Regions from separate parts of the Pseudomonas sp. B22129 genome, predicted to be linked through region 2. Evidence: predicted binding sites of a transcription regulator. Region 2 holds the regulator's gene; each other region holds the start of a gene.
The links. The regulator sigma-54, encoded in region 2, starts transcription at its own class of promoters, with help from an activator protein. The targets are predictions, from matches to a motif close to ANTGGCATNNANNTTGCTNT.
Positions count from the first base shown of each region.

Region 1: a site for sigma-54 is predicted at 2,230-2,249, ahead of glnK (P-II family nitrogen regulator). Genes of this name have one in related genera too.
Region 3: a site for sigma-54 is predicted at 7,595-7,614, ahead of AB4P94_RS14050 (circularly permuted type 2 ATP-grasp protein). Genes of this name have one in related genera too.

Region 1 is NZ_CP162592.1:1,642,152-1,652,331, forward strand. Features, by position in the region: gene AB4P94_RS07375 (TetR/AcrR family transcriptional regulator) at 1-62, shown strand, start outside; gene AB4P94_RS07380 (YifB family Mg chelatase-like AAA ATPase) at 59-1,555, opposite strand; gene AB4P94_RS07385 (accessory factor UbiK family protein) at 1,772-2,035, opposite strand; gene glnK (P-II family nitrogen regulator) at 2,458-2,796, shown strand; gene AB4P94_RS07395 (ammonium transporter) at 2,832-4,172, shown strand; gene AB4P94_RS07400 (secondary thiamine-phosphate synthase enzyme YjbQ) at 4,382-4,807, shown strand; gene sutA (transcriptional regulator SutA) at 4,910-5,242, shown strand; gene AB4P94_RS07410 (HAD family hydrolase) at 5,422-6,123, opposite strand; gene xerC (tyrosine recombinase XerC) at 6,120-7,019, opposite strand; gene AB4P94_RS07420 (DUF484 family protein) at 7,022-7,738, opposite strand; gene dapF (diaminopimelate epimerase) at 7,752-8,582, opposite strand; gene lysA (diaminopimelate decarboxylase) at 8,586-9,833, opposite strand; gene AB4P94_RS07435 (lipoprotein) at 9,843-10,010, opposite strand.
Region 2 is NZ_CP162592.1:344,672-354,851, reverse strand. Features, by position in the region: gene AB4P94_RS01650 (class II fumarate hydratase) at 1-1,224, shown strand, start outside; gene AB4P94_RS01645 (hypothetical protein) at 1,252-1,695, shown strand; gene AB4P94_RS01640 (superoxide dismutase) at 1,697-2,308, shown strand; gene AB4P94_RS01635 (ZIP family metal transporter) at 2,343-3,236, shown strand; gene AB4P94_RS01630 (HPr family phosphocarrier protein) at 3,272-3,544, opposite strand; gene rapZ (RNase adapter RapZ) at 3,565-4,419, opposite strand; gene ptsN (PTS IIA-like nitrogen regulatory protein PtsN) at 4,422-4,886, opposite strand; gene hpf (ribosome hibernation-promoting factor, HPF/YfiA family) at 4,897-5,202, opposite strand; gene AB4P94_RS01610 (RNA polymerase factor sigma-54) at 5,278-6,771, opposite strand; gene lptB (LPS export ABC transporter ATP-binding protein) at 6,956-7,681, opposite strand; gene lptA (lipopolysaccharide transport periplasmic protein LptA) at 7,681-8,256, opposite strand; gene lptC (LPS export ABC transporter periplasmic protein LptC) at 8,243-8,815, opposite strand; gene AB4P94_RS01590 (KdsC family phosphatase) at 8,824-9,348, opposite strand; gene AB4P94_RS01585 (KpsF/GutQ family sugar-phosphate isomerase) at 9,349-10,180, opposite strand, start outside.
Region 3 is NZ_CP162592.1:3,040,930-3,051,109, forward strand. Features, by position in the region: gene AB4P94_RS13995 (electron transfer flavoprotein subunit beta/FixA family protein) at 1-20, shown strand, start outside; gene AB4P94_RS14000 (electron transfer flavoprotein subunit alpha/FixB family protein) at 23-952, shown strand; gene AB4P94_RS14005 (substrate-binding periplasmic protein) at 1,036-1,851, shown strand; gene AB4P94_RS14010 (DUF4398 domain-containing protein) at 1,861-2,223, shown strand; gene AB4P94_RS14015 (OmpA family protein) at 2,220-3,035, shown strand; gene AB4P94_RS14020 (PLP-dependent aminotransferase family protein) at 3,225-4,667, shown strand; gene AB4P94_RS14025 (translation initiation factor 2) at 4,783-5,274, shown strand; gene AB4P94_RS14030 (YkgJ family cysteine cluster protein) at 5,436-5,690, shown strand; gene AB4P94_RS14035 (START domain-containing protein) at 5,732-6,337, shown strand; gene AB4P94_RS14040 (hypothetical protein) at 6,441-6,677, shown strand; gene AB4P94_RS14045 (ribonuclease E inhibitor RraB) at 6,891-7,232, shown strand; gene AB4P94_RS14050 (circularly permuted type 2 ATP-grasp protein) at 7,647-9,056, shown strand; gene AB4P94_RS14055 (alpha-E domain-containing protein) at 9,061-10,011, shown strand; gene AB4P94_RS14060 (transglutaminase N-terminal domain-containing protein) at 10,008-10,180, shown strand, end outside.

The DNA.
Region 1 (10,180 bases), 1.3 Mb from region 2:
TGATGGAAGTGGCGCGGTTGCTGCTGGGGTTCACCGCGAAGGGCTGCCGCACAGAGGGCTAGTTCAATGCCGCTGGGCGATATTGCAGCGCCTCGGCCAAATGATGCCGGGCAATGTTCTCCACCTGTTCAAGGTCAGCCAGGGTGCGCGCGACCTTGAGCAGTCGATGGGCCGCGCGCAGCGATAACGTCAGCCGCTCGCAGGCGCTTTCCAGCCAGCCCTCGTCGGCTTTCGCCAGCTGGCAGTGCGCGCGTAATCCCGGCAGATCAAGAAACGCATTGGCACAGCCCTGGCGCTTTTGTTGGCGCTCCCGGGCTTCGGCGACTTCTGCTGAGGCTTTTGCCGTGCTGTCGCCGGGCTGTTGGGTCGGATTGAGCGCGGTGGTTTCCCGGGCGACGGTGAGGTGCAAGTCGATCCGGTCCAGCAACGGCCCGGAGAGCTTGTTGCGGTAGCGCTGAATTTGCTCCGGCGTGCAACGGCAACGCCCGCTGGGTTCGCTCATATAGCCGCAGGGGCAGGGGTTCATGGCCGCCACCAGTTGGAAACGGGCCGGGAAACTCACGCGGTCACGGGCGCGGGAAATCACGATATGCCCCGACTCCAATGGCTCGCGCAGTACTTCCAGCACCTTGCGATCAAACTCGGGCAGTTCATCCAGAAACAGCACGCCGTGATGGGCGAGGGTGATTTCTCCAGGCTGCGGCTTCGACCCACCGCCTACCAATGCGGGCCCTGACGCAGAATGGTGCGGCTGGCGAAAAGGCCTGTGCGGCCAGTGGCTCAAGGGTGCGAGGCTGACAACTGACTGAATCGCAGCGACCTCCAGGGCTTCCTGCTCACTCAGTGGTGGCAGCAGGCCGGGAAGGCGGCTGGCGAGTAATGTCTTGCCTGTGCCGGGTGGCCCGCTGAACAGCAGGTTATGCGCGCCTGCTGCGGCAATCAGCAAAGCGCGTTTGGCCGCCAATTGGCCTTGCACCTCACTCAAGTCCGGGTAGGGTTTGTTCAAGTACAGCAAGCCGTCGGACTTGTAGGGCTCAATCGGCACCTGCCCATTCAGGTGCGCGACCACCTGCAGCAGGTGGTCCACAGCAATCACTTTCAACCCTGACGCCAGGCACGCTTCCTCGGCATTCGCCCGCGGCACTATCACGGTGCGCCCGGCCTTGCGTGCCGCCAGTGCTGCCGGCAACACGCCTTTCACCGCACGCACCTCGCCGGACAACGCCAATTCCCCCAAGCATTCCACGTCGTCGAGCATCAATGACGGCACTTGCACACTGGCTGCCAGAATCCCCAGGGCAATCGCCAAATCAAAACGCCCGCCGTCCTTGGGCAGGTCGGCGGGCGCGAGGTTGAGGGTAATGCGCCGCGCAGGGTATTGCAGCGCGCAGTTGAGGATGGCGCTGCGCACGCGGTCCTTGCTTTCCTTCACGGCGGTTTCCGGCAGGCCGACCAGCGTCAGGGATGGCAGCCCATTGGCCATGTGCACTTCGACGGTGACGGCGGGGGCTTCGACGCCGATTTGGGCGCGGCTGTGGACGATGGCGAGGGACATGCTCGTTCCTTGAAAGGGAGGCCGCTTCCTGCGGGTTTTTCAAGGGTAGACGAGGTGGGGAAGGGGGAGGCGGGGGAGGTTTTACAGAACGTATCCAAAGCAGCCCGCAGCGCTTTAGGTGGGAGCTGGCTTGCCTGCGATGGCGGTCTATCAGTTAGCCCTGAGATACCTGGCCCACCGCTATTGCAGGCAAGCCAGCTCCCACAGAGTCCGAGTTTATTCAGCGGAGGGCGGCGTTAACTTGGCTTCCAGCTCGGCCACCTTCGCTTCCAGGCTCTCCAGCCGCGCCCGCGTGCGCGCCAGCACCACCATCTGGCTATCAAATTCCTCCCGGCTCACCAGGTCGAGTTTGCTGAAGCCACTTTGCAGCAATGCCTTGAATTGGCTTTCGATTTCGTTGCGGGGCAGCGGGGTGTCGCCGCTGAACAAGCGAGAGGCGTGGCCGCTCAGGGCGTCGAGGAGGTCTTTGGGCGCGAGCATGGGAAATATTCCGGAAAACTGTTGGCCGGCAGTGTATCACGCAGCGTCTATAGTCTTTTTCGCAGGCCTGGGCGCACGCTTTTCGCGCAGTGGGCCGGGCGCTCGCGCACCGTTTAAGTGCGCAATGGCGCCTCCAAAAAGCCCCGCAGGTGGGCATAAGTGGGCAAAGGACTGATTTCAGTGATTTTTACGGAGCTGGCAAGGTTTCTGCTTAGACGATCATGACCCATGCACTGATGCAGTCGCTGTGACGAATGCAGTGCGCCGACGGATCAGGGGTACAGGTTTCGTCACCAGTGGTTCGCTGGCGTCGCAACGGTAAATGCCGAGGCGACGACGCGTTACAAAGCCAGGCACTGCGCTTAGACTTGAGACGGGTTTGTTTTCCTGGGGCAAGTCCACCAATTCGGGAGAGAGTTTTCATGAAGCTAGTCACTGCCATCATCAAGCCGTTCAAGTTGGACGATGTACGCGAGTCGTTGTCCGAGATCGGCGTGCAGGGCATTACCGTTACTGAGGTCAAAGGCTTCGGTCGGCAGAAGGGTCACACCGAGCTGTATCGCGGCGCGGAATACGTGGTCGATTTCCTGCCAAAGGTGAAGATTGATGTCGCCATTGACGACAAGGATCTTGACCGGGTTATCGAGGCGATAACCAAGGCGGCCAACACCGGCAAGATCGGTGACGGCAAGATCTTCGTGGTCAATCTGGAACAGGCTATTCGCATCCGTACCGGCGAAACCGATACCGACGCAATCTAAGCCGCCAAACCCCCAACGCCCCAGGAGAAAACAATATGACTCTGCGTAAATTCGCAGGGCTAGGAGCCCTGTTGTCCCTCGTAATGCCGGCCCTGGCATTGGCGGCGGACCCAGCCCCCGCTCCAGTCCTCAATTCCGGCGACACGGCGTGGATGCTCACATCCACCGCGCTGGTACTGTTCATGACCATTCCGGGCCTGGCGCTGTTCTACGGCGGCATGGTTCGCTCCAAAAACATTCTGTCGGTGATGATGCAGTGCTTCGCCATCACTGGCCTGATCTCCATCTTGTGGTTCGTGTACGGCTACAGCCTGGCGTTCGACACCACGGGTATGGAAGCAGGCGTGGTCAACCTCAACTCGTTTGTGGGTGGCCTGTCCAAACTGTTTCTCTCGGGCGTGACCCCGGCCAGCATCACCGGCCCGGCGGCGTTGTTCCCTGAGTCGGTGTTCGTCACCTTCCAGATGACGTTTGCCATCATTACGCCTGCGCTGATCGTGGGTGCTTTCGCCGAGCGTATGAAGTTCTCTGCGATGCTGATCTTCATGGGCATCTGGTTCACCCTGGTTTACGCGCCGATTGCTCACATGGTGTGGGGCGGTCCGGGTTCTTTGCTGGGCGACTGGGGCGTGCTGGATTTCGCAGGCGGCACCGTGGTGCACATCAACGCCGGTGTGGCTGGCCTGGTGGCGTGCCTGGTACTCGGCAAGCGCAAAGGCTTCCCGACCACCCCGATGGCCCCGCACAACCTGGGTTACACCCTGGTCGGCGCGGCGATGCTGTGGGTTGGCTGGTTTGGCTTCAACGCCGGCTCCGCCGCTGCGGCCAACGGCACTGCCGGCATGGCAATGCTGGTTACCCAGATCGCTACCGCTGCTGCGGCGCTGGGCTGGATGTTCGCCGAGTGGGTCACCCACGGTAAGCCAAGCGCTCTGGGCATCGCCTCGGGTGTGGTTGCGGGCCTGGTGGCAATCACCCCGGCTGCCGGCACAGTGGGCCCGATGGGCGCCCTGGTCATCGGCCTGGCGGCTGGCGTGGTGTGCTTCTTCTGTGCGACCACTCTGAAACGCAAACTGGGCTACGACGACTCCCTGGACGCCTTCGGCGTACACGGTATCGGCGGTATCCTCGGCGCGATCCTGACCGGCGTGTTTGCTGCACCGGCGATGGGCGGCTTCAACGCCACCACTACTGACATCGCGGCGCAAGTCTGGGTCCAGTGCAAAGGCGTCGGCTTCACCGTGATCTACACGGCCATCGTGACCTTCATCATCCTCAAGGTGCTGGATGCGGTCATGGGCCTGCGGGTTACCGACGAAGAAGAGGCCGTGGGCCTCGACCTGGCGCAACACAACGAACGCGGCTACAACTTGTAAGTACGTGTAAAAAAGATGCCCGGCTTGCCGGGCATTTTTTTGTCTGGCGTTTGTCTTTGGCTAAAGGTGTATGGGTTTTTTATCGACTTTGTGATGGGATCCACACGGCACTTTTGAGGGTGCGGATGTCTTACAGGCATGTAGGCGTATTCGACACTTTGTTTTTTCCCAGAGCGCGCTAGAATGCGCGCCGATGGGCGGAGAACTGTATGTGGCAACAGACCCTGATAACCCTGCGGGCCAAGCCCCGGGGCTTTCATTTGGTGACGGATGAGTTGCTCGCCGGCCTGCCTGAACTGAAGGCGTGTCGCGTGGGCCTGTTGCATCTGTGGCTGCAGCACACTTCGGCCTCGTTGACGGTCAACGAGAATGCCGACCCGGCGGTTCGCCGTGACTTCGAGCGTTTTTTCAACTCGCTGGTGCCGCAAGGGCGTGCAGGGTTCGAACATGACGACGAAGGTCCGGATGATCTGCCGGCGCACTTCAAGGCCAGTCTCCTGGGCTGCCAGCTGAGTTTGCCGGTCAAGGCCGGCCGCTTGGCGATAGGAACCTGGCAAGGTGTTTATCTGGGCGAGCACCGTGATCATGGCGGTGCTCGTAAAGTCCTCGCCACGTTGCATGGTGATGAGGCATAAGCCACTGGTTAACCAGTGGATGTTGATTTTTTTCCGGCGCCCTCGACAGGGGGTGAAGCTGGGCTATAACTAATCTGCTTTTCGCAAGTCATGAGGTAGAACATGAGCGACGATGATCTGGAAAACGACGAACTCGAAGTAGGTGACGACGACGAGACCGAGGAAGGTCTTGAAGCGGCCGTCGAAGACGTTGCTGACGAGGGCGATGACGGCGGCGATGACGCACCTGCCAAAGCAGCCAAAGGCAAAGCCAAGGCCGCTGTTTCGGTAGACGAGTTGCCGAGTGTTGAAGCCAAGAACAAAGAGCGCGATGCGCTGGCCCGCGCGATGGAAGAGTTCCTCGCTAAAGGCGGCAAAGTGCAGGAAGTCGAGGCCAACGTGGTGGCTGATCCACCGAAGAAGCCTGATAACAAGTACGGCAGCCGACCTATCTGAGGTCAGTTATCGCTTGTAAGAAAAAGCCCGCCGTCGCTGCGGGCTTTTTCATGCCTGGGGAAAATTGCAGGTCTGCTGAAATACCCTGTGGGAGCTGGCTTGCCTGCGATAGCGGTGGGCCAGGCATCACAGGGTTAACTGATAGACCGCCATCGCAGGCAAGCCGGCTCCCACAGGGTTTAGTGCTGATTCCAGCTGCGCAGCAACGGCGGCAACTCGGTCAGGCTGCGAATCTGCGCATCCGGCTTCTTGTCCGCTTCCCAGGCCTTGCCCGTCGGGTTGAACCACACCGCTCGCAGCCCCGCCTGCTGCGCCCCGGCAATGTCATCGCCCGGATGATCACCAATATGCACCGTTTGGCTCGCATCCACGCCACCGCGCTGCAACGCTTCCTGAAACAACCGCGCATCCGGCTTGGCGATGCCGATGTCTTCGGCGCGCAAGGCGAAGTGGAAATAGTCCGCCAGGCCCACGCGTTGCACGTCAGCGTTGCCATTGGTGATCACGCCCAGCAGGAAGTGCTGGCGCAGGGCTTGCAGCATCGGCTCGGCTTCCGGGAACGGCGTGAGCTGGTGCCGCGCGTGAATGAACGCCTCGTAGCACACATCTGCCATTTCCGTGGCCTGCGGCTGTGGATAACCGGCTTCTTCAAAGGCGTGCATCAACACGCGGTGGCGCAGGATGCTGATGCGGTATTTCAGCTCGGGATGGCGCTCCAGCACGGTCTGGCGCAGCTTGGCAAAATGCTCCAGCGGCAAGTCGCCCACTTTGGAGGCGTTCACCGCCAGCCATTCACGCATTGAAGCTTCGGCGCTGATGATGACGGGTACGTTATCCCAGAGCGTGTCGTCCAGGTCGAAGGTGATCAGCTTGATACTCATGAGTCGCTGCCCTTGATGCGTTTGGCCCGTGGGTGGGCGCTGTCGTACACCGTTGCCAGGTGTTGGAAGTCGAGGTGGGTGTAAATCTGTGTGGTCTTGATGTCGGAATGGCCGAGTAACTCTTGAACCGCGCGCAGGTCCTGTGACGATTCCAGCATATGGCTGGCAAACGAGTGCCGCAGCATGTGTGGATGCAGGTTCTGCCCCAGCTCGCGCTCACCGGCGGCTTTTACCCGCACTTGAATCGCCCGCGGCCCGAGGCGTCGGCCTTGTTGGCTGACAAATACCGCGTCATCTGCCGGGTTGGTCAGCAGGCGCAGTGGCAGCCACAGCTGCAAGGCTTCCCGGGCCTTGCGGCCCACTGGCAGCACGCGGGTCTTGCTGCCCTTGCCGAGCACCTGCACCAGGCCGTCCGCCAGGTCCAGTTGATCCAGGTTCAGGCCGGTCAGCTCTGACAGGCGCAGGCCTGAGGAATAAAACAGTTCAAGAATCGCTTGATCACGATGGGCGAGGAAGTCGTCCTCGACCGCGCCGTCGAGCAGTTGCAAGGCGCGGTCTGTATCCAGCGTCTTGGGCAGGCGCCGTTCGCCCTTGGGCGGGGACAGGCCGTTGGCCGGGTCGTGGTCGCACAAACCTTCACGATTGAGATAGTGGTAGAGCCCGCGCACCGCCGAGAGCAGGCGTGACAGGCTGCGGGACGACTGACCGGCCTGGTGCAAGCGCGCGATCAGGCTGCGCAGGCTTTGGATATCCAGGGCCTTCCAGCTGCTGATCTGTTGTTTCTCGCAGTACGCCAGGACTTTGTTCAAGTCGCGCCGGTAGGCTTCCAGCGTGTGGGGCGACACCTGGCGCTCGTTGCGCAGGTGAGCGCAGTAAGCGTCCAGTTGCCGTTCCATGGCTAGCGCACCGCGCGCAGGGCGGTGGTAAAGCGCGGCAGCACGCGGCCCAGCACTTGCGCGATATAGGTCAAAAACAGCGTGCCCACCGAGCTTTTATAGTGCGCTGGATCGCGGCTGGCGATGGCCAGTACCCCGTGCAGCCCTTGATGGCTGAGGGCGACCACGGCGGTGGAGCCGATCTGCACGCGCTGCTCGGCGCCAAACAGGAAGTCCAGCTCGTGCTCGCGCAAGGTGCCGCTGATGGTCTTGCCTTCGGATAGCAGCCCGCCAATCGCGGTTTGCGCTTCGCCACCGCTGACCCAGCGACCCACCGGCATCGGGTTGTCGCTGAACAGGATCAGGCTGACAAAGGGCACCTGGAAGTCCTGGCGCAGGCTGTCTTCCACGGCGATCACCGTTTCTTCCAGGCTGGTGGCGTCCATCAGGGTAAGGATCAGGCGGCGGGTTTTCTCGAACAGACGGTCGTTGTCGCGGGCGACGTCCATCAAGTGCGAGAGCTTGTGGCGCATTTCGATATTGCGCTCGCGCAGGATCTTCATCTGCCGCTCCACCAGCGACACGGTGTCACCGCGCTGGTGGGGAATGCGCAAGGCCGGCAGCAGCTCTTCGTGTTCGACGAAGAAATCCGGATTAGCCTCAAGGTACGCCGCGACTGCTGCGGCCTCCAGACTGTCGCTTGGGGTTGCTTGGGCGGGTACTTGAGGCTTATCGGTCATTGGCTTGGCTCACTCATAGACGGACCTGTCCTTCGTATACACGCGAGGCCGGCCCGGTCATCAACACCGGGTGGCCAGGGCCTGCCCATTCGATGGACAAGCGCCCACCAGGCAGGTCGATCAACAGGGGCGAATCCATCCACCCCTGGCTGATCGCGGCCACGGCAGCGGCGCAAGCACCGGTGCCGCAGGCCTGGGTTTCGCCGGCGCCGCGTTCCCACACACGCAATTGTGCACGGGAACGGTCGATCACCTGCAGGAAGCCCACGTTCACCCGTGCCGGAAAGCGCGGGTGATGCTCGATCTTCGGCCCCAGTTCATGCACCGGGGCGTTGTTGATGTCGTTGACCCGCAGTACTGCATGGGGGTTGCCCATCGAGACGGCCGCGATGTCGACGGTCTTGCCATCAACCTCCAGCGGATAGCTCACAGCCTGCTCGGTGGCCTGAAACGGAATGTCCGCCGGCACCAGGCGTGGCGCGCCCATATTGACGCTGATCTGGCCGTCGCTGCGGATGTCCAGCTCGATCACACCGCTCTTGGTCTCGACGCGAATCTGCCGCTTGGCGGTCAGGCGCTTGTCCAGCACAAAGCGGGCGAAGCAGCGCGCGCCGTTGCCGCACTGTTCCACTTCGGAGCCGTCGGAATTGAAGATCCGGTAACGGAAATCCACCTCCGGGTTGCTCGGCGCCTCGACGATCAGCAGTTGGTCAAAACCAATACCGGTATGGCGGTCGCCCCATTGTTTAGCGTGTTTGGGCAGGATATGCGCGTGCTGGCTGACAAGGTCCAGGACCATAAAGTCATTGCCCAGCCCGTGCATCTTGGTAAAACGCAGCAGCATGGCTTACTCCGGCAGCAGGCTTTCGCCAGCATACAACTCGGCTACCGTCTCGCGGCGACGCACTTCAAATGCTTTATCACCGTCCACCAACACCTCGGCGGCACGGCCGCGGGTGTTGTAGTTGGAACTCATGACAAACCCGTAGGCACCGGCCGAGTGAATGGCCAGCAGGTCGCCTTCTTCCAGGGCCAACTGACGGTCCTTGGCCAGGAAGTCGCCGGTCTCGCAGATCGGGCCGACGATGTCATAAGCGCGCGCTTCGCTGTTGCGAGGCGTCACGGCGGTGACATTCATCCAGGCTTGGTACAGCGCCGGGCGGATCAGGTCGTTCATCGCCGCGTCGACGATGGCGAAATCCTTGTGCTCGGTGTGCTTGAGGTACTCGACCTGGGTCAGCAGCACGCCGCCGTTGGCAACGATGTAACGGCCTGGCTCGAACATCAGGGTCAGGTCGCGGCCTTCAATGCGCTCGCGTACGGCCTTGATGTAGTCGGCGATCAGCGGCGGCTCTTCGTCGCGATAGCGCACGCCCACACCGCCACCGAGGTCGATGTGGTGCAGGTAGATGCCGCATTCGCCGAGGCGATCGATCAACGCCAACAGGCGGTCGAGGGCGTCGAGGAACGGTGGCAACGTCGTCAGTTGCGAGCCGATATGGCAGTCCACGCCCAGCACTTCCAGGTTCGGCAGTTGGGCGGCGCGGATGTACACGTCCTCGGCGTCGGCAATGGCGATGCCGAACTTGTTCTCTTTGAGACCGGTGGAGATGTAGGGGTGCGTACCGGCATCGACGTCCGGGTTGACGCGCAGGGAAATCGGCGCGCGAACGCCCATCTCGGCGGCCACAACCTGCAGGCGCTCCAGCTCGTCGGTGGATTCGATGTTGAAGCAATGCACGCCGACTTCCAGGGCACGGCGCATGTCTTCGCGGGTCTTGCCGACGCCGGAGAACACGATCTTGTCAGCCTTGCCGCCAGCAGCCAGTACACGCTCCAGCTCGCCACGGGAGACGATGTCGAAACCGGCGCCCAGGCGCGCCAGGACACTCAGTACACCCAGGTTGGAGTTGGCCTTGACCGCATAGCACACCAAGTGCGGCACGCCGTCCAGCGAGTCGGTGAAAGAACGGTATTGGGCTTCGATATGCGCACGGGAGTACACATAGGTCGGGGTGCCAAAGCGCTCGGCAATCGCGGACAACGCCACGCCTTCCGCGAACAGCTCGCCGTCCCGGTAGTTAAAAGCGTCCATGGTTTTCCCTTAGTAGGTGTCGTGCTTATGCGCTTTGGATGGCTTTTGCGACGATTGCGCCTGGTCATTCGGATCTTTGCTGTCATCTGGCAGGTACAGCGGGCCTTTTTGACCACAGGCACTAACGAGGCAAGCGACCGCGACGAGCGCAGCAAGGGAAGAGATCAGGCGCTTCATGGCGAAATCCTTGAATATGCATTAATTGCGCCCGAGTATACCGACCACCCGCCAGCTTGCCTATGCGCTGGAATACCCGTCCGGCGGGGGTTTGCCGAGATAGTAGGGAAGCAGGCTACGATGGCTGAGGAATTTTCATGCAGCCCGTGCAGATGAAATCGGTATCCTTT
Region 2 (10,180 bases):
AAAACTGCCGCTGCCAGGGTCAACGTCGACCTGAAGCAAATCAGCGAAGGGCAGGGCAAGGCCATCGTCGACGCCGCTCAAGGGTTGCTTGAAGGCGATTTCATGCAGCACTTCCCGGTGGACATCTTCCAGACCGGTTCAGGCACCAGCTCAAACATGAATGCCAACGAAGTGATTGCCACCCTGGCCACTCGCTTGCTGGGCGAGCCGGTCAACCCCAATGACCATGTGAACTGCGGCCAAAGCAGCAACGACATCATTCCAACCACGATTCACGTCAGCGCCGCGCTGGTCCTGCACGAGCAAACGCTGCCTGCCTTGTTGCACCTGGTGCAAGTCATTGAGCTGAAGGCCAAAGAAGTTCACCCGTTCATCAAGACCGGCCGCACGCACCTGATGGACGCCATGCCGGTACGCATGAGCCAAGTGCTCAACGGCTGGGCGCAGCAGCTCAAAGCCAATATCGGCCACCTGCAGGACTTGCTGCCAGCTTTGCAGGCGCTGGCTCAGGGCGGCACGGCGGTCGGTACCGGGATCAATGCACATCCGGAGTTTGCGGCACGTTTCAGCCAACAACTCAGTAGCCTGACCGGTGTGAAATTCACCCCGGGCAAGAATCTATTCGCGTTGATCGGCTCCCAGGACACCGCCGTGGCGGTTTCCGGACAGTTGAAATCCACTGCTGTCTCGCTGATGAAAATTGCCAATGACTTGCGCTGGATGAACTCCGGACCGCTCGCCGGCCTGGGTGAAATCGAGCTGGAAGGCCTGCAGCCCGGCTCTTCGATCATGCCGGGCAAGGTCAATCCGGTGATTCCGGAAGCCACGGCCATGGTTGCCGCGCAGGTGATCGGCAATGACACGGTGATCACCGTCGCCGGTCAGTCAGGCAATTTCGAACTGAACGTGATGTTGCCGATCATCGCCCAGAACCTGCTGGGCAGCCTTGAGCTGCTGGCCAACGCCAGCCGTTTGCTGGCCGACAAGGCCATCGCCAGCTTCAAGGTCAATGAGGCCAAGCTCAAGGAAGCGCTGTCGCGCAACCCGATCCTGGTCACGGCACTGAACCCGATCATCGGTTACCAAAAAGCCGCTGAAATCGCCAAGAAGGCCTACAAGCAAGGTCGCCCGGTAATAGACGTCGCCCTTGAAGACACCGATTTGTCACGCAGCCAGCTGGAAACCCTGCTGGATCCGGAAAAACTCACCGCCGGCGGCGTGTAATCACCGACCCTGCTTTGGAGGTTCACCGTGGAGCACTGGAAACGCACGATCGAAAGGGCTAACCGCTGCTTCATGGCGGGCGAGTTGGTGGATGCTCGCGAAGCTTATCTACAGGCCCTGGCCCTCGCCCAAGTGTTATTCGAACGCTGGGCGGACGCCGACGAGGCAGTGGCGGCTTGCGTCATTTCCCACCATAACCTGGCGGACCTGCACCTGCGTCTGAACCAGCCCGAGGAGAGCGCGGAATACCTCTGCGCCATTCACCAGCGCTTGTTGCAAACCATGCAGGACTCGCGCCTGAGCTCGCAATTGCGTGAAGCGGCGTTGCGTCAGAGCAGCAAGACCTACGTCGAACTACTGAATTTCATCAGCGATCACGGCGAGTACCCACGTACTCATCGTTTGCTGGGCGGCACTGCGGCGCAGTCGGATGCGTCGGTCCGCAACAGTCCTTATTACGGAGCTCATTGATATGACCTACACCTTGCCTGCATTGCCCTACGCCTACGACGCCCTGGAACCGCACATTGATGCGCAAACCATGGAGATCCACTACACCAAACACCACCAGACCTACATCAATAACCTTAACGCAGCGGTCGAGGGCACGGAGTTTGCCGGGTGGCCGGTAGAGAAACTGGTGTCCAGCGTCCAGCAACTGCCGGAAAAGCTGCGCGCAGCGGTGATCAACCAAGGTGGCGGCCATGCCAACCATTCCTTGTTCTGGGCGGTAATGTCGCCAAAAGGTGGCGGCAAACCCGAGGGCGCACTGGCCAAGGCCATCGATGAGCAACTGGGCGGCTACGACAGCTTCAAGGACGCCTTTACCAAGGCGGCGCTGACCCGTTTTGGCAGTGGTTGGGCCTGGCTGAGCGTCACCCCGCAGAAGACCCTGGTGGTGGAAAGCAGCGGCAACCAGGACAGCCCGTTGATGAGCGGCAACACACCCATCCTCGGCCTGGATGTCTGGGAGCACGCTTACTACCTGCTGTACCAGAACCGCCGTCCGGAATACATCAACGCCTTTTACAGCGTCATCAATTGGCCGGAAGTTGCCGCCCGCTACAAGGCCGCCTTGGCCTGATATTCCACCCCTATAACAAGATCTAAGGCCGACTATGGGCACTGAAACACTGGCGATCAGCAGCGGGCGAATGTTTCGCTACGCATTCGGCTCGCTGTTGCTATCGGCAGGAACGGCATTGCTGGTGGCTCACGGGCTGGCCTGGCTGAACCTTGAGCCACGTATTCTGCGTGCCTTGCAGGGCGGGGCGATCTGCGCGCTCGGCACGGCGTTGGGTGCGGTGCCGGTGCTGGTGATTCGCCGGATGCCGGTGGCGTTGAGCGATACCCTGCTGGGCTTTGGCGCCGGTGTGATGCTCGCGGCGACGGCTTTTTCGTTGATTGTGCCGGGTATTGCGGCCGCTGAAACCCTGGGGCTCTCGCCATGGGGGGCCAGCGGGCTGATCAGTTTCGGCATTATGCTTGGGGCTTTCGGTTTGTATCTGGTTGATCGCAAGGTCTCCGGCGCCAGCCCGGAAATGTTGGTGGGCACGCCGGATAAACCGGTGATCCTGCCGCGCATCTGGCTGTTTGTATTTGCCATCATCGCCCACAACATTCCTGAAGGCATGGCCGTCGGCGTTTCTGCCGGTGGTGGAATGCCGGATGCCGACAGCCTGGCCATGGGCATTGCCTTGCAGGACGTGCCGGAAGGCTTGGTGATTGCATTGGTGTTGGCCGGCGCGGGGATGTCGCGGGTCAAAGCGTTCTTGATTGGTGCTGCGTCAGGCCTGGTCGAACCAGTGTTTGCCGTGCTTTGCGCTTGGCTCGTGAGCCTGGCCGAAGTGCTGCTGCCTTTGGGGTTGGCGCTGGCCGCGGGTGCGATGCTGTTGGTGGTGACTCATGAAGTCATTCCTGAATCACGCCGCAATGGCCATGAAAAGCTCGCCAGCCTGGGGTTGTGCATCGGGTTTTGTTTAATGATGGTGATGGATACTGCGTTGGGGTGAAGCCATTGCGGCTTCACCTGCCCTAAAGGGTGAGTTCACTCACCCTCATCAAAGAAGTTATTGATCAGCGCCACCAGTGCGGCCATGGCTTCATCTTCCTGCTCGCCTTCCGTCTTCAAGTGAATCCTGGTGCCTTTACCTGCGGCCAGCATCATCATGGCCATGATGCTTTTGCCATCGACCATGGATTCCGGCGTGCGCCCGGCGCGAATCTGGCAGGGGAACTGGCCGGCAACGCCGACAAACTTGGCGGAGGCTCGGGCGTGCAGGCCCAGCTTGTTGATGATTTCAATTTCCAGAGCGGGCATCGCGAGGGTGTTCCTTTCAGCTAAAGGTCGCGGTGGCGGACCTGGACGTTCTTGAGGGTTTGTTGGAGCACCTGGCCCAGGCGTTCAGTCAGGTAGACGGAACGATGGTGGCCACCGGTGCAGCCAATGGCTATGGTGACATAAGCCCGGTTGCTCGCGGCGAATCGTGGCAGCCATTTGAGCAGGTAGCTGGAAATGTCCTGGAACATTTCTTCCACATCCGGCTGCGCTGCAAGGTAATCGGCTACAGGCTGATCCAGCCCGGACTGGTCGCGCAACTCCGGTTTCCAATAGGGATTGGGCAGGCAACGCACGTCGAATACCAGGTCAGCATCCACCGGCATCCCGCGCTTGAAACCGAACGACTCAACCAGAAACGCCGTGCCGGGTTCCGGCTGGTTCAGCAGGCGCAGCTTGATGGCGTCACGCAACTGGTAAAGGTTCAGCCCGGTGGTGTTGATCTTGAGATCGGCCAGGTCAATGATCGGGCCAAGCAGCGTGGTTTCGTCTTCGATGGCTTCGGCCAGAGAGCGATGTGGGCTGCTCAGAGGATGGCGGCGGCGGGTTTCGGAGAAGCGCTTGAGCAGCGTTTCTTCATCTGCGTCCAGATACAGCACATCGCAGTGGATGTGCTTGGCGCGCACCTCTTCGAGCAATTCGGGGAATCGCGAGAGATGGCTGGGCAGGTTGCGGGCGTCAATCGAGACGGCGACCAGAGGTTGCGCCAGTTCGGTATGAATGAGTGCACGCTCTGCCAATTCCGGCAGCAGGCCAGCGGGCAGGTTATCGATGCAATAAAAACCATTGTCCTCAAGAACGTTGAGGGCGGTGCTTTTACCCGAGCCGGAACGGCCGCTGACGATGATCAAACGCATGATTACTGCCCGTTTTGTTCATCCAGTACAACCTGATAGAGCGCCTCGTTGCTTTTGGCGCTGCGCAGTTTGTCGCGTACTTCCTTGCGGTCGAGCATGCTGGCGATCTGCCGAAGCAGTTCCAGGTGTGCATCGGTGGCAGCTTGCGGGACCAGCAGAACAAAGAGCAGGTCGACCGGCGCGCCGTCGATGGCGTCGAAATCGATAGGAGCGTCCAAGTGGAGCAGGGCGCTCACCGGGGATTCACAGCCTTGCAGGCGGCAGTGAGGAATGGCTATGCCGTTGCCAAAACCGGTAGAACCGAGTTTTTCACGGGCAATAAGCGCTTCATACACAGCTTGCGTGTCCAGTTCGGGCACTTCACGGCCGATCAGGTTGGCAATTTGTTCGAGGGCGCGCTTTTTACTGCCGCCCGGCACGTTCACAAGGGAACGGCCGGGGGTCAGGATGGTTTCAAGTCGGATCATGGGGGGAGAGTTAACGACCTGTACCTTGCATCAGGTGCAGATTCTTTTCCTTATGCTTTTTGAGTTGGCGGTCAAGCTTGTCAGTCAAGGCATCGATTGATGCATACATGTCTTCATGCTCGGCATTGGCGACTACTTCGCCACCGGGGATCTGTAGGGTCGCTTCAATTTTTTGCTGAAGTTTATCGACCTTCATGATGACTTGCACATTGGTGATCTTGTCAAAATGACCCTCAAGCCGTTTCAGCTTCTGCTCGACGTATTCGCGCAATGGAGGGGTGACTTCTACATGGTGTCCACTGATGTTGACTTGCATACAGCTTCTCCTTCGTTGCCAGTGCATAAAGCGGTGGGCAGAAATACCCACCACTGGAACGCTATGGCCCGCCCGTCACATCAAACGCTTACGCTCGCTGGAAGGCGCGATCCCGAGGGACTCGCGGTACTTGGCGACGGTTCGACGGGCGACCTGAATGCCTTGTGCCTCCAGTAAACCAGCGATCTTACTGTCACTCAATGGCTTTTTCTGATTTTCCGCGGCAACCAGTTTTTTGATGATCGCGCGGATGGCCGTGGACGAGCATTCGCCGCCTTCGGAGGTGCTGACGTGGCTGGAGAAAAAGTATTTCAACTCATAAATACCCCGTGGGGTATGCATGAATTTCTGTGTGGTTACCCGCGAAATCGTCGACTCATGCATGCCGACGGCTTCGGCGATGTCGTGCAGAACCAGCGGTTTCATGGCTTCGTCGCCATATTCCAGGAAGCCGCGCTGGTGCTCGACGATCTGGGTGGCCACTTTCATCAGGGTTTCGTTGCGGCTTTGCAGGCTCTTGATGAACCAGCGTGCTTCCTGCAACTGGTTGCGCATGAAGGTGTTGTCGGCGCTGGTATCGGCGCGGCGCACAAAGCCTGCGTATTGCGGGTTGACTCGCAGGCGTGGCACCGACTCCTGGTTCAGCTCCACCAGCCAGCGCTCGTTGTCTTTGCGCACGATCACATCAGGAACGACATATTCGGCTTCGCTGGACTCGATCTGCGAGCCTGGGCGCGGGTTCAGGCTTTGCACCAGCTCGATCACCTGGCGCAGGTCATCTTCCTTGAGCTTCATGCGGCGCATCAATTGGCTATAGTCGCGGCTGCCCAGCAAGTCGATGTAGTCGGTGACCAGGCGCTGTGCTTCGATGAGCCACGGCGTTTTGGCGGGCAGTTGGCGCAATTGCAGCAATAGGCATTCGCTGAGGGTGCGGGCGCCAATGCCGGCGGGCTCGAATTGCTGGATGCGGTGCAGGACGGCCTCGATTTCGTCCAGTTCGATATCCAGTTCTGGATCGAATGCCTCAAGAATCTCTTCGAGGGTTTCGTCCAGGTAACCCTGGTTATTGATGCAGTCGATCAAGGTGACGCCGATCAGGCGATCAGTGTCCGACATGGGTGCCAGGTTCAGCTGCCACAGCAAATGGCTTTGCAGGCTCTCGCCGGCGGAGGTGCGGGTGGTGAAATCCCACTCGTCATCATCATTGCTGGGCAGGCTGCTGGCGCTGGTCTGGTAAACATCTTCCCAGGCGGTGTCCACGGGAAGCTCATTGGGGATGCGTTCGTTCCATTCACCTTCCTCGAGGTTATCCACCGTTGGGGCGGTTTCCTGGTAGGAGGGCTCTTGCACGTCAGAGTTGGGTTTTTGCTCGATGTTGTCGGCCAGCGGGTCTGCATTATCGAAGTCGTCGCCTTCTTCCTGGCGTTCGAGCATCGGATTGGACTCCAGGGCCTCCTGGATCTCCTGTTGCAGGTCCAGGGTCGACAATTGGAGCAGGCGGATGGCCTGTTGCAGCTGCGGTGTCATCGTCAGCTGCTGGCCCATTCTCAGGACTAGCGATGGTTTCATGGCAGGGGCTTAACACCTTATTCGCCGGCGCAATGCGCCATCCACGACAGGGCGCGTGAGCGCCAAACATAAGCAAATTATATGCCTGATATCGGGTGCTTTGCCTAGAGCGCGGTAACAATAAAAAAACCGAGGTTTTTATTGACTCCCGCGCGCCTTGGCGAATGGCCAGACACCGCAGTGCTTACAGGCGGAACTCGTGGCCCAGGTACACTTCCTTGACCAGTTCGTTAGCCAGGATGGTGGCGGAATCGCCTTCGGCAATCAGCTGGCCATCGTTGACGATATAAGCGGTTTCACAGATATCGAGGGTCTCACGGACGTTGTGGTCGGTGATCAACACACCGATGCCCTTGGCCTTGAGGTGATGGATGATCTGCTTGATGTCGCCGACCGAGATCGGGTCGACGCCGGCAAACGGTTCATCCAGCAGGATGAACTTCGGTGCGGTAGCCAGGGCACGAGCGATTTCCACACGACGACGCTCACCACCGGACAAGCTCATGCCGAGGTTGTCGCGAATGTGGTTGATGTGAAATTCCTGCAGCAAGCTTTCCAGCTCTTTGCGGCGGCCGTCACGGTCAAGTTCCTTGCGGGTTTCAAGGATCGCCATGATGTTGTCGGACACCGACAGTTTGCGGAAGATCGACGCTTCCTGGGGAAGATAACCGATACCGGCGCGGGCGCGGCCATGCATGGGTTGGTGGCTGACATCCAGGTCGTCGATCAGGACGCGGCCCTGATCGGCCTGGACCAGCCCGACAATCATATAGAAGCACGTGGTCTTGCCGGCACCGTTAGGGCCGAGCAGGCCGACGATCTGGCCACTGTCGATCGACAGGCTGACGTCGCGCACGACCTGACGGCTTTTATAGGCCTTGGCCAGATGCTGGGCTTTCAGGGTTGCCATTAATTCGTCTTCTTCGCAGCGGGTTTGGGTGCAGCTGGAGCGGCGCCGTCTTTCTGCTTCGGCTGAATAACCATGTCGATGCGCGGCTTCGGAGTACCGATCTTCGAACCGTTGGCACGGCCGGCCTGGGCGATTTGCTTCACGGTGTCATAGGTGATCTTTTCACCGTCAGTGGTGTTGCCGTCACTGCTGACAACCCTGGCCTGATCGATCAGGATGATGCGATTCTGCTGGGCGTGGTACTGGATGGTCTTGCCATAGCCCTTCATTGGAGCGGGGTCCGCCGCCGCTTGCTTCTGTTCGAAGTAAGCCAGGTTGCCCACCGAAGTCACGACGTCAATATCACCCGCCGGCGTGCGCGTGAGGGTCACGGTGTTGCCGGTGATCTTCATCGAGCCTTGGGTGATGATCACGGCGCCGGTGTAGGTTGCAACACCTTGCTTGTCATCCAGTTGAGCATCGTCAGCCTGAATGTGGATCGGTTGCTGGCTATCGTTCGGCAGAGCCCAGGCGCTCACGCTTCCCAGTGCTGCGCCCAGACCGAGCAAAATAGGGAGGGTTTTAACGAGCCTCATACTGTCCTCTTACGTTCGATAGCAGGTGTATCCTGCTTTCTTTCAAATACGCTTTCATTCCCTTGCCAGTCGATACACCGCCAGCGCCGTCGATTCTAACGTCTTGCTCGGTCTGCGCATATTGCTGTTGTGGGAAAACGGTCATGCGACTGCTGGTAATAATAGTGTCACGGTTCTTTTCATCGGTACGCGCAACGCGTACCGAGTCGATCAGTTCCACTTGGGTACCGTCCGGGTTGACTTCGCCACGCTGGCTGGTGACGTGCCACGGAAATTCGGTGCCGCGGTAAAGGTTCATGTCCGGGTTGGTCAGCAGAGTGACCTCGGAGGCTTTCACATGATCGACCTTGTCGGCTGTCATCTCGTACTGAACCTTGCCATCCGGCAGGAACTGCACGCTGTAGGCATTGGTTGCGTAATAGTCGATAACGCCTTCGTCAACCTGTGCAACAGGCTTGTCGAGGAAGCGCTCCGGGCTGATATTCCAGTAGCCCACTGCCAGAAATAGCGCGGCAATGACTCCGAACAGCAGGAAGTTGCGAATCTTTTTGCTCAGCATAAAACGCTCTATAGGTAGGCGGCGTGAGCCGCTTCAAGACGGCCCTGGGCACGCAGGATCAATTCGCAGAACTCGCGGGCAGCGCCTTCTCCGCCGCGGGCGGTGGTGGTGCCGTGTGCGTGTTCGCGAACGAAAGCCGCAGCGTTTGCAACGGCCATGCCCAGGCCGACCCGGCGTATCACCGGCAGGTCAGGCAGGTCGTCACCCAAATAGGCGACCTGTTCATAGCTTAGGTTGAGTTGACCAAGAAGCTCGTCCAGAACCACCAGTTTATCCTCGCGGCCCTGATACAGGTGAGGAATCCCCAGGTTTTGTGCGCGGCGTTCCACAACCGGAGTCTTTCGACCACTGATAATCGCCGTTTGCACGCCGGCCGCCATCAACATTTTGATGCCTTGGCCATCGAGCGTGTTGAAGGTCTTGAATTCGCTGCCATCCTCGAGGAAGTACAAGCGGCCGTCAGTCAGCACGCCGTCCACGTCGAAAATCGCCAGTTTGATGTTTTTGCCGCGTTGCAACAGGTCGCCGGTCATTTACATCACTCCCGCACGCAGCAAGTCGTGCATGTTCAAGGCGCCGATCGGGCGGTCGTCGCGGTCGACTACGACCAGCGCCAGAATTTTATGGTCTTCCATGATCTTCAAAGCCTCGGCCGCCAGCATGTCGGGGCGTGCGGTCTTGCCGTGCGGCGTCATGACTTCGTCAATCTTCGCCGTTTGAATGTCGAGGTTGCGGTCCAGGGCGCGGCGCAGGTCGCCGTCGGTGAATACCCCGGCAAGGCGGCCATCGGCTTCCAGGATGGCGGTCATGCCCAGGCGCTTTAGGCTCATTTCCATCAAGGCTTCCTTGAGCAATGCGCCGCGCTGCACGCTGGGCAGCTCATCACCGCTGTGCATCACGTTTTCCACTTTCAGCAGCAGGCGGCGGCCCAGGGCGCCTCCCGGGTGTGAGAACGCGAAATCTTCAGCGGTAAAGCCACGGGCGTCCAGCAAGGCCACGGCCAGTGCGTCGCCCATGACCAGGGCCGCGGTGGTGGAGGAGGTCGGTGCCAGGTTCAGCGGGCAGGCTTCGTGGGCCACGTGAACATTCAGGTTCACTTCGGCTGCCTTGGCCAGGGTCGATTCCGGGTTGCCGGTAATGCTGATCATCTGGATGCCCAGGCGCTTGATCAGCGGCAGCAAGGTCACGATTTCGTTGGTGGTGCCCGAGTTGGACAGTGCCAGGATGATGTCATCCTTGGTGATCATGCCCATATCGCCGTGGCTGGCTTCGGCCGGATGCACGAAAAACGCCGTGGTCCCGGTGCTGGCCAGGGTGGCGGCGATCTTGTTGCCGACGTGGCCGGATTTGCCCATGCCGACCACC
Region 3 (10,180 bases), 2.7 Mb from region 2:
ACGAAGCGAAGGTAATCTAACCATGACTATCTTGGTAATCGCAGAACACGATAACAAGGCGCTGGCTCCGGCCACCCTGAACACCGTGGCCGCTGCCGCTAAAATCGGTGGCGACATTCACGTATTGGTAGCCGGTCAGGGCGCTGGCGCCGTGGCTGAAGCCGCTGCAAAAATCGCGGGCGTCAGCAAAGTCCTGAACGCTGATAATGCGGCCTACGCGCACCAGCTGCCGGAAAACGTTGCTCCGCTGGTAGCTGAGCTGGGCAAGGGCTACAGCCACATCCTGGCTGCCGCCACGTCCAACGGCAAAAACATCCTGCCGCGCGTTGCCGCGCAGCTGGACGTTGACCAGATCTCCGAGATCATCTCGGTAGAAAGCGCCGACACGTTCAAACGCCCGATCTACGCCGGTAACGCCATCGCTACCGTGCAATCGACCGCTGCGATCAAAGTGATCACCGTGCGTGCCACCGGTTTCGACCCGGTAGCTGCCGAAGGTGGTTCGGCTGCCGTTGAAGCCGTCTCCGCTGCCCACGACGCAGGCACTTCCAGCTTTGTTGGCGAAGAGCTGGCCAAGTCGGACCGCCCTGAGCTGACCGCTGCCAAGATCGTCGTTTCCGGCGGCCGTGGCATGCAGAACGGTGACAACTTCAAGCACCTGTACGCCCTGGCTGACAAGCTGGGCGCTGCGGTCGGCGCTTCCCGCGCGGCCGTTGACGCAGGCTTCGTACCCAACGACATGCAGGTCGGCCAGACCGGCAAGATCGTTGCGCCACAGCTGTACATCGCCGTCGGTATCTCCGGCGCGATCCAGCACTTGGCCGGTATGAAAGACTCCAAAGTGATCGTCGCGATCAACAAGGACGAAGAAGCACCGATCTTCCAGGTCGCCGATTACGGTCTGGTGGCGGACTTGTTCGAAGCCGTACCTGAGTTGGAGAAGCTGGTCTAATCCAGCCGCTTCACTTATAAAGAGCCCGGTCCCTGTGACCGGGCTTTTTTTTGCTGCTTTTTTGGACACCGGAGAATTTCGCCATGGAACTGCGCCCCTGGGCCGTACTGTTGGGCCTCACATTGCTGCCAGGCCTGACGCTGGCCGCCGGCAAATGTGATCGCCTAGTGATCACCGGCAGCCCGGACGCACCGCCCTTGCTGTGGCGTGACCCGCAAGACCCGACGCACCTGATCGGCGCCACGGCTGATGTGCTGCAACAAGTGGGTAAAGACCTCGGCTTGAAAATCGACGTGCTCTATGGCGGCAAACGCTCCCTGGCCCTGGAAGAAGTACGCAGCGGGCGTATGGACATCCTCGCTGATGCGCCGCTGAACCTGGGCGAACTTGAAACCCTCGACTACATCCACCCGGCGCTGACGCAGATCGATTATCTGGTCTGGACCCGCAAGGATTCGCCGCTGACCTATACCGTGGCCGCCGACCTGCACGGCCACAAAGGTGCGGTCTCGGAACGCGCGCGTCTGAGTGCCGATTTCGAAACCTTTGCCGGCCAGCAGCTCAGCCTGCAACGCCTGCCCACCTTGACGCCGGCCTTTCAAAAGCTGTTGCTGGGGGAAGTGGACTACGTGCTCGCCGGGCGCTATTCGGGTATGGCCATGGCGCAGACGCTGGGCATGAGCAATGACTTGATCGCCCGTGAAATACCCATCGATCAGCCGGGTTTGTACTTGGCAATTTCCCATAACTCGGCCTGCAACGATCCGTGGCTGCGCGGACAGCTGGCGAAAAAGATGACAGAATTACCCGCGTCCGGCGTGGTGCAAGCCGCCATGCAGCGCAACCTGGAGCGTTGGAAAGCGCAACTGCAGCAACCCGTCGGTACCCCAGCAAAGTAAGGATTTACTGTGATTTTTCGACCTCTTTTTGCGGCCCTCGCCGTTGTCGCTTTGGCGGGATGTGCAGCCGATCCTGCGCCGAATGAACAAATGCGTCTCACCCGGCAGGCCCTGGAGCAAGCCAGCGCGGTGGGTGCCAGTACCGATGAATCCCCTGAACTGAAATTGGCCCAAGAGAAGTTCTCTCGGGCCGAGGCCAACATGGCCGATCAATCCTACAAACGTGCGCGCATGCGGGCCGAAGAGGCCGAGCTGGATGCGCGTCTCGCCGAAGCCAAGGTGCTGACCGGCAAAAGCCAGGAACAACTTAACGTGCTCAACACCCGCATCGCGAGGCTGCGCAAGCAATTGCAGCTGGGAGAAGCCCAATGAGCCCGATGATCCGTGGGTTGAGCTGTGCATTGTTGCTGGGCAGCGCTGCGCTCGGCGGCTGCGCCAGCCAGCCCAACAGCGAGCAGGCGTTGCAGCTGGCTGGCAGTGACTTCCAGAAGGTCAAGGAAGACGCCAATGTGCTGCGTTTTGCGCCCAAAGATGTCATTCGTGCGGGCGAGTCACTGGCGCGTGCCGACCGCTTGTCCAGCTACTGGGGCAGCGGCGCCGACGTGGTGCATTACGCCTACCTGAGCCAGCGCTACAGCGCGATTGCGCGCGAACATACCGAGCAAGGGCTCAATGCCGAGCGAGGCGCCAAGCTCGAACTCGAACGCCAGCGCCTGCAACTGGCTCTGCGCGAAAACAAGCTGGCCAGCGTACAGCAGCAAGGCAAGTGGCTTGAAGAACAGATCGCCAGCCTCACCACCACCCAGACCGATCGCGGCCTGGTTCTCACCTTGGGCGATATGCTGTTCGACACAGGCGAAGCGGAGCTGGAAAACTCGGCCAACCGCACTGTGCTGAAAATCGTGCAATTCCTGCAACTGAACCCCAAGCGCGTCGTGCGCATCGAGGGTTACACCGACAATACCGGTGGCGAGCCCGAAAACCTCAAGCTGTCCCGTGACCGTGCGCAATCGGTGGCCGATGTGCTGATGGACCTGGGTATTGATGAAAAGCGTATCCAGGTTGAAGGTTACGGCGACCAGTATCCCGTGGAGGCCAATGCCTCCGAGCGGGGCAGGGCGCAGAACCGTCGGGTGGAAATCGTTTTCTCCGACGAAAAAGGCCAATTGGGCGCTGCCCGGTAGGCACCCCACACAGCTCCCACCCAAAGCAAACCCGATCACTGATCGGGTTTTTCATGTCCACACCCTTACAGTTTTTACTGTCACTCCCGTCCGCGCTCGACTATTCTCGCAACTGTCCCCGTACACTTCTAAACTGTGCCGGTATGTTTCACACAAAAATAAAATACCCGTGAAATCGAGTGCTGCGTCATGACCAATCTGTTGCTTTACCAACGTATCGCCCAGCAACTGGCTGAGGATATCCGGCGCGGTGTCTATCAGCCCGGCGAGCGTGTGCCTTCGGTGCGCAAAATGAGCTCCCAGCTCAACGTCAGCCACGCGACGGTGTTGCAAGCCTATGCCAACCTGGAAGACCAGGGGCTGATCCGGGCGCGGCCGCAGTCGGGCTACTACGTGCACCAGACGCCGGCACTCACCGCACCGACGCCGGACATCGCACGGGTCGAACGCCCGGGGTTGGTCACCCGCAGCAGCATCATCCAGCAAGTATTGGTCGAGTCGCGCCGCGAAGGTGTGTTTCCGTTGGGCGCCGCTGTGCCCAGCGTTGACTACTTGCCCGTGCGCGCGTTGCACCAGCAACTGGCCAAGGTCACACGTTTCCAGAGCCCACGGGCATTCAGTTACATGTTCAGCCCCGGGTTTGAACCGCTGCGCCGCCAGGTGGCGATCCGCATGCGCGATGCCGGCGTGGTGGTCGACCCCTCCGAAGTGGTGATCACCCACGGCTGTGTGGATGCGTTGCAGATGTCGTTGCGCGTGCTCACCCGCCCTGGTGACCTGATCGCTGCCGAGTCTCCGACTTACTACGGTTTGCTGCAACTGGCCGACCTGCTCGGCCTTAAAGTCATTGAGATCCCCAGCGACCCGGCCACCGGCATGAGCCTTGAGGCCCTGCAATTGGCGGCAAACCAGTGGTCGATCAAAGCCCTGGTGCTGACTACGCGCCTGAGCAACCCCCTTGGCGCGACCATGCCCGAAGAGCGACAGAAACAGTTGCTGCGCCTGGCCTCGGATTTTGATATCCAGATCGTCGAGGACGATATTTACGGCGAGTTGATGTTCGAGCTTGGCCGCACCAAAGCCTTGAAAGCCTACGACCGCCTGGACCGGGTGATCTACTGTTCAAGTTTCTCCAAAACCTTGTCCCCCGGTGTGCGCATTGGCTGGATGATTGCCGGCAAGTACCAGCAGGATATCCAGCGTTTGCAGATGTTCAGCACCCACTCTGCGTGCAGCGTGACCCAGATGGGTGTCTCGGCCTATCTGGAGAACGGTGGTTACGACCGGCACCTTCGCTACATCCGCCAGGAATATCGCAAGAACCTCAGCGCCTTTCAGTTGGCGGTGCAGCAGTATTTCCCCGAGGGCACGCAGATGACCCGCCCGACCGGCGGCTTCATCCTGTGGGTCAGTTTGCCCGGGCGGGTCAATACCCAGGAACTGCACGTGCGTGCCCTGCAACAGGGCATCAGCATTGCGCCGGGCGTCATCTTCAGCAATACGGAACAGTTCAACCACTGTATTCGCCTCAACTGCGGTACGCCGTGGAACCGTGAGGCAGAGCGCGCGCTGATGACGCTGGGGATGCTGGCCAGCCAACTATGCCTGGAGACCGCAGCCGGGGGCTTCTGAGGTGCAGCTGAGGCAAGTATCGGGGACAGCATCGATAGCCTGCTGATCATCAGGCTTGTCATGCAGCGCTCAACAAGCGAGCATATGGCCTTCTGCCGTTAATGCTGTAGGCAAAATGACCTCTATTGTTCGCGCTGCTGTGGTGATTGGCTTGTTAAGCCTGTGTAACGTCGGCACTGTGCTGGCGGCGCCCCCTGTGGCGGACAGCCAACCTTCAGCCAGCACCCAGCAAAAGCCCCCCGCAAAGAAACCGGCTCCTGCCAAAAAAGCCCCGGCAGCCAAGAAAAAAGCCGCCACGGTGAAGAAGCGCGCACCGACCGCGAGCAAGTCCAAATCGGCTCATGAAGTGGCCCAGACCCAACTGTCGCCGGCACAGTTGGATTTGTCTCTGCCTTCGGACATGGTCAGGCACTTGCAGCCTATCGGTACCATGCCAAAACCCAAGAACGTGCCGTTGTTGCCGCCGATGTTTGCCGAAAAGCCTGCCGATAACAGTGCCTTCCAGATCAACGGGCGCTTGCTCAGCAATGAGATGAAGCTGCAATTGCGTAACGATGAGCGCCGAGAAGTGGAAGGTGCGGCGCTGGATTTCGAGTTCAAGCAATAAAACCTCAAGTGTTGGTGACGTGAACCGCCGACCATCTGTCGCAGACTGGTCAGTCACTTTTGTTTTGTGCGAAAAACCCCTGTTAGACCATTTTAAAACGAATGTTTTAGGGCGTACTCTAGCCCGGCCATCCACATTGAGCCGTCGAGGATCTGTTGTTCATGAAATGCCGTGAAGGCTGTGGCGCTTGCTGCATTGCCCCCTCCATCAGTTCACCGTTGCCGGGTATGCCTGACGGCAAACCGGCGGGCGAACGCTGCCTGCACCTGTCGGTCGAACAGCTATGCCTGCTGTTCGGCCAACCGGAACGCCCAGCGGTGTGCAGTGACTTCAAGGCAGATCTGGATGTTTGCGGCACCGACCAGGCCGATGCAATCCGGTTGATCGGTTGGTGGGAGCAAATGACGGCGGCTTGATGGGCTTTACTATCGGAACTTCAACAATAAGGAATACAACAATGGGTTCGCTGAAACGAATGGCTGTGTTGTGCGGTTTTACAGTGTTGTTTGCTGCCACTGCCCAGGCTGAGGATTGGCAAGTTGCCAAGGACGAAGACGGTATCAAAGTGTCCTTGAGCGAAATTGCCGGCTCCAAGTACAAGGCTTATCGCGGTGTGACGGTGATCAAGGCCCCGGTCGCCAAGATCCAGGCCCTGCAGGAAGACGTGGCCGGTGCCTGTTCCTGGATCCACGAATGCAAATCGCAGAAGCTGCTCAAGACCGAAGGTGACAAGAGCTGGACCTATACCCAGTTCAAGGCACCGTTCCCGGTGACCGACCGCGACTCCATCCTCGAAATCACCACCACCAAGGCGGCTGACGGCACCGTGACCCGCAAACTGCTGGAAGTGCCGACCTACCAGCCTGAAGTCAAAGGCTACGTGCGCGTTGCCCAGGTTGATGGCTACTGGAAGCTGGTACCCAAGAGCCCGACGGAAACCGAAGTGACCTATCAAGTGCACACCGAGCCAGGCGGCAGCGTGCCATCGTGGCTGGCCAACAAGTTTGTGGTGGACGCGCCGTTCAACACCTTGAAAGCCCTGAAAGAACACGCTGAGAAATAAGCGCAGCCGGTCCGGTGCCTCCGGCCTTGAGTGGAACGTTTGGCGAACCCTCAAGGTCCAGATAGATGTGAGCCCACACATGGGCTTTATCGAGGAGGCACCGATGCAAACGTGGCAAATTACCTTCGTTGATGATCACGGCGTCAAGTCCGTGGAGCAGTTCACCTGCGAACAAAAGCCCAGCCTCGAAGACGCTGCGCACATGATTCGCAACAAGCTGGTGCCGGTTGCGGCCGAGCTTGACCTCAATGACCTGGAGGGCCGCAAACCCGAGCCTACGGTCAAGATCCTCAAAGACCAGAACAGCATTCAAATCCTCGACATTTCTCCCGCCGCCTGAACATTCCCTGACTGCCATCCAAACCCCTCTGGTGGAGGTGATAGCTTCGCGCTACTCTGCAATCGAGATCAGCGAATGAATCGCTAAGGTCTGGTCTTGTCAGCTACATGCTTGTTTTCCCTCGGTGTTGTTATTGCCGTAGTACCTGCGCCAGTAGGGCGCGGGCTTCGGGAAGCACGGAAAGTCTATCCATCGGTTTGAGGAGGACGTTTCATGAGCACAGCCTATCAAGAAGACATCAGCACCAACGTACTGCGCCGCATGAAAGAAGGCGGCTTCGACTTCTCGCGTTTCCACCCCATCGAGTTTTACGCCATTTTCCCGGATGAGGAACGTGCGCGCAGGGCTGCGGGCCGGTTTCGTGGGGAATCCCTGAATGCCCAGGTCAGTGCGCGCGATGACGGCGCCTGGTATCTGGAATTGAGCAAAATCATGTCTGCCACCTACGACGGCATAGGAGACTTCGAGCAAGACTTTGGGGCGGTGGTCGAGCCGCTGGGCGGGATCATCGAAGGATGGGGCGTCAAGCAGGAGGTGCGTGGGTTACCCATGTAGCGGGATTGTATGTGTAATGCAGCGTATCGGCTGACCTCAGGGTCGGCCGTTTTTGTTTGTGCTGCGGGAAAAGTAGCCGGAACGTGCGGCACTTTTTCCTGCACCAAAAAAAAGCCACCCAAAGAGGGTGGCCTAAAGGGAAGAGCGGAGCGCTGAAGTTGTAGGACGCATCCTGTTCAGCAGTTGGTTGCGATTATCCGCAGGCGCGGCCGGGCAGTGAAATCAACTCTGACTATGCTGTTGATAGTCAAAACCCGCATTGCGATGAAGCGCGGGCCAGGACGACGTGCATTCTGCGCACCAGGACGGTGCAAGCAAATGTTCGTGGTTATTCAACCGATTGATTTTTAAGTGTTTATGCCGATGGCACGGGCCTTGCGATAGCGCTTGAGCCTGGGTGACAAGGAGTACGGCATGACCCGCACTTATTACGATGAAATGTACGACGGGGCAGGGCAGGTTCGCCCCCATTATCGCGAGTTCGCCCGCTGGTTGGCCGAAACCCCCGCCGAACTGCTGGCGCAGCGCCGCCGCGAGGCCGATTTACTGTTCCACCGCGCCGGGATCACGTTCACCCTGTATGGGGACGAGCAGGGCACCGAGCGCCTGATACCGTTTGACACCATCCCGCGCAGCATTCCGGCGAGCGAGTGGCAGACGGTGGAGCGCGGCTGCATTCAGCGGGTCAAGGCGCTGAACATGTTTCTCGCCGACCTGTATCACGAGCAGCGCATCATCAAGGCTGGCGTGATTCCTGCCGAGCAGGTGCTGGCCAACGAGCAGTATCAGTTGGCGATGCAGGGGTTGGACCTGCACCGCAATCTGTATTCGCACATCACCGGCGTTGACCTCGTACGCGATGGCGACGGCACTTACTACGTGCTCGAAGACAACCTGCGTACCCCCAGCGGCGTGAGCTACATGCTTGAAGACCGCAAGATGATGATGCGCCTGTTCCCCGAACTGTTTGCCGCCCAGCGCATCGCCCCCATCGATCACTACCCCAACCTCTTGCTCGATACCCTGAAAAGCTCGAGCCCCCTGGATAACCCCAGCGTGGTGGTGCTCACCCCCGGGCGCTTCAACAGTGCCTTCTTTGAACATGCCTTCCTGGCCCGCGAAATGGGTGTGGAGCTGGTGGAAGGCGCCGACCTGTTCGTGCGCGACGACCATGTGTTCATGCGCACCACCGACGGCCCCAAGGCTGTAGACGTGATCTACCGCCGCCTCGACGACGCGTTCCTCGACCCGCTGGCGTTCAACCCGGACTCCATGCTCGGCGTGCCCGGGCTGCTCGCGGCCTATCGTTCCGGCAATGTGGTGCTGGCCAATGCCATCGGTACCGGGGTGGCGGATGACAAGTCGGTCTACCCATTCGTCACTGAGATGATCCGTTTTTACCTGGATGAAGAGCCGATTCTGAAGAACGTTCCTACGTTTCAATGCCGTAAGCCCGATGAACTGTCCCATGTGCTGGCCAACCTGCCGGACCTGGTCGTCAAGGAAACCCAAGGCTCCGGTGGCTACGGCATGCTGGTAGGGCCGGCGGCCACCAAGGCGGAAATCGAAGCCTTCCGTGAGCGCATCAAAGCCAAGCCACACGCCTATATCGCCCAGCCGACCCTGTGTTTATCCACGTGCCCGACGTTCGTCGAGAACGGCATCGCGCCGCGCCACATCGACCTGCGCCCGTTCGTGTTGTCCGGCAAGGAAACCCGCGTGGTCCCCGGCGGCTTGACCCGCGTGGCGCTGCGTGAAGGCTCGCTGGTGGTCAACTCGTCCCAGGGCGGCGGCACCAAAGACACTTGGGTGGTCGAGGACTGATGCCATGTTGAGTAGAACTGCCTCGGATCTGTACTGGATGTCGCGCTACCTTGAGCGCGCGGAAAACCTCGCGCGCATGCTCGATGTCAGCTATTCGCTGTCGCTGATGCCCCAGGACGGGCGCGGCGACGGCCTGCACGAACTGGCCATGCCGCTGCTGATCACCGGGACCCTGGAGGATTATCACGAGCGCCATGGCGAGCTGGACGCTGAACGCTTGCTGCACTTCTTCGCACTGGACGCTGCCAACCCGGCGAGCATCTACAGCTGCCTCGGCGCTGCGCGGGCCAGTGCCCATGCCGTGCGTGGGCGAATTACCGCAGACATGTGGGAAAACATCAACGCCACCTGGCTGGACATTCGCGATATCGCTCAGCAGGGGCTCAGCCGCTACGGCATGAGCCGCTTTTGTGAGTGGGTCAAGGAGCGTTCGCACCTGTTCCGGGGGGCCACTTACGGCACCATTATGCGTAACGATGCGTTTCGTTTTATTCGCCTGGGCACCTTCATCGAACGCGCCGACAACACGTTGCGCCTGCTCGATGCACGCTACGAAATGGCCGGCGAGCGGGCGGCGGCGGTCACCGACGGCACGGCCCACGCCTACTACCAATGGAGCGCCTTGCTGCGCGCGCTGTCATCGTTCGAGGCTTACACCGAAATCTACCGCGACGCCCCCGGCGCCCGGCAAGTGGCGGAATTGTTGCTGTTACGCGCCGACGTTCCGCGTTCCTTGAGGGCTTGCAGCGAAGAGATCGACCAGATCCTCGCCAGCCTGCCGGGCCTCAACGGCCGACCGGCCCAGCGCCTGGCCGCCGAGATGGACGCGCGCCTGCGCTTCACCGCGATTGATGAAATCCTCGAGGAAGGCCTGCACGCCTGGCTGACCGACTTTATTCCTTTGGTGCGCCAGCTGGGCGACGCCATCTACAGCTCCTACCTGGAGGCCGCATGAGACTCTCCATCAGCCACGAAACCACCTACCACTACGAAGACCAGGTGCGCGCAAGCATTCAGTACCTGCGCCTGACACCCCACGACAGCGAGCGCCAGCACGTACTCAGTTGGCAGCTTGATTTGCCGCGCCCGGTGCGTGCGCAAGTCGACCCGTTCGGCAACATCCT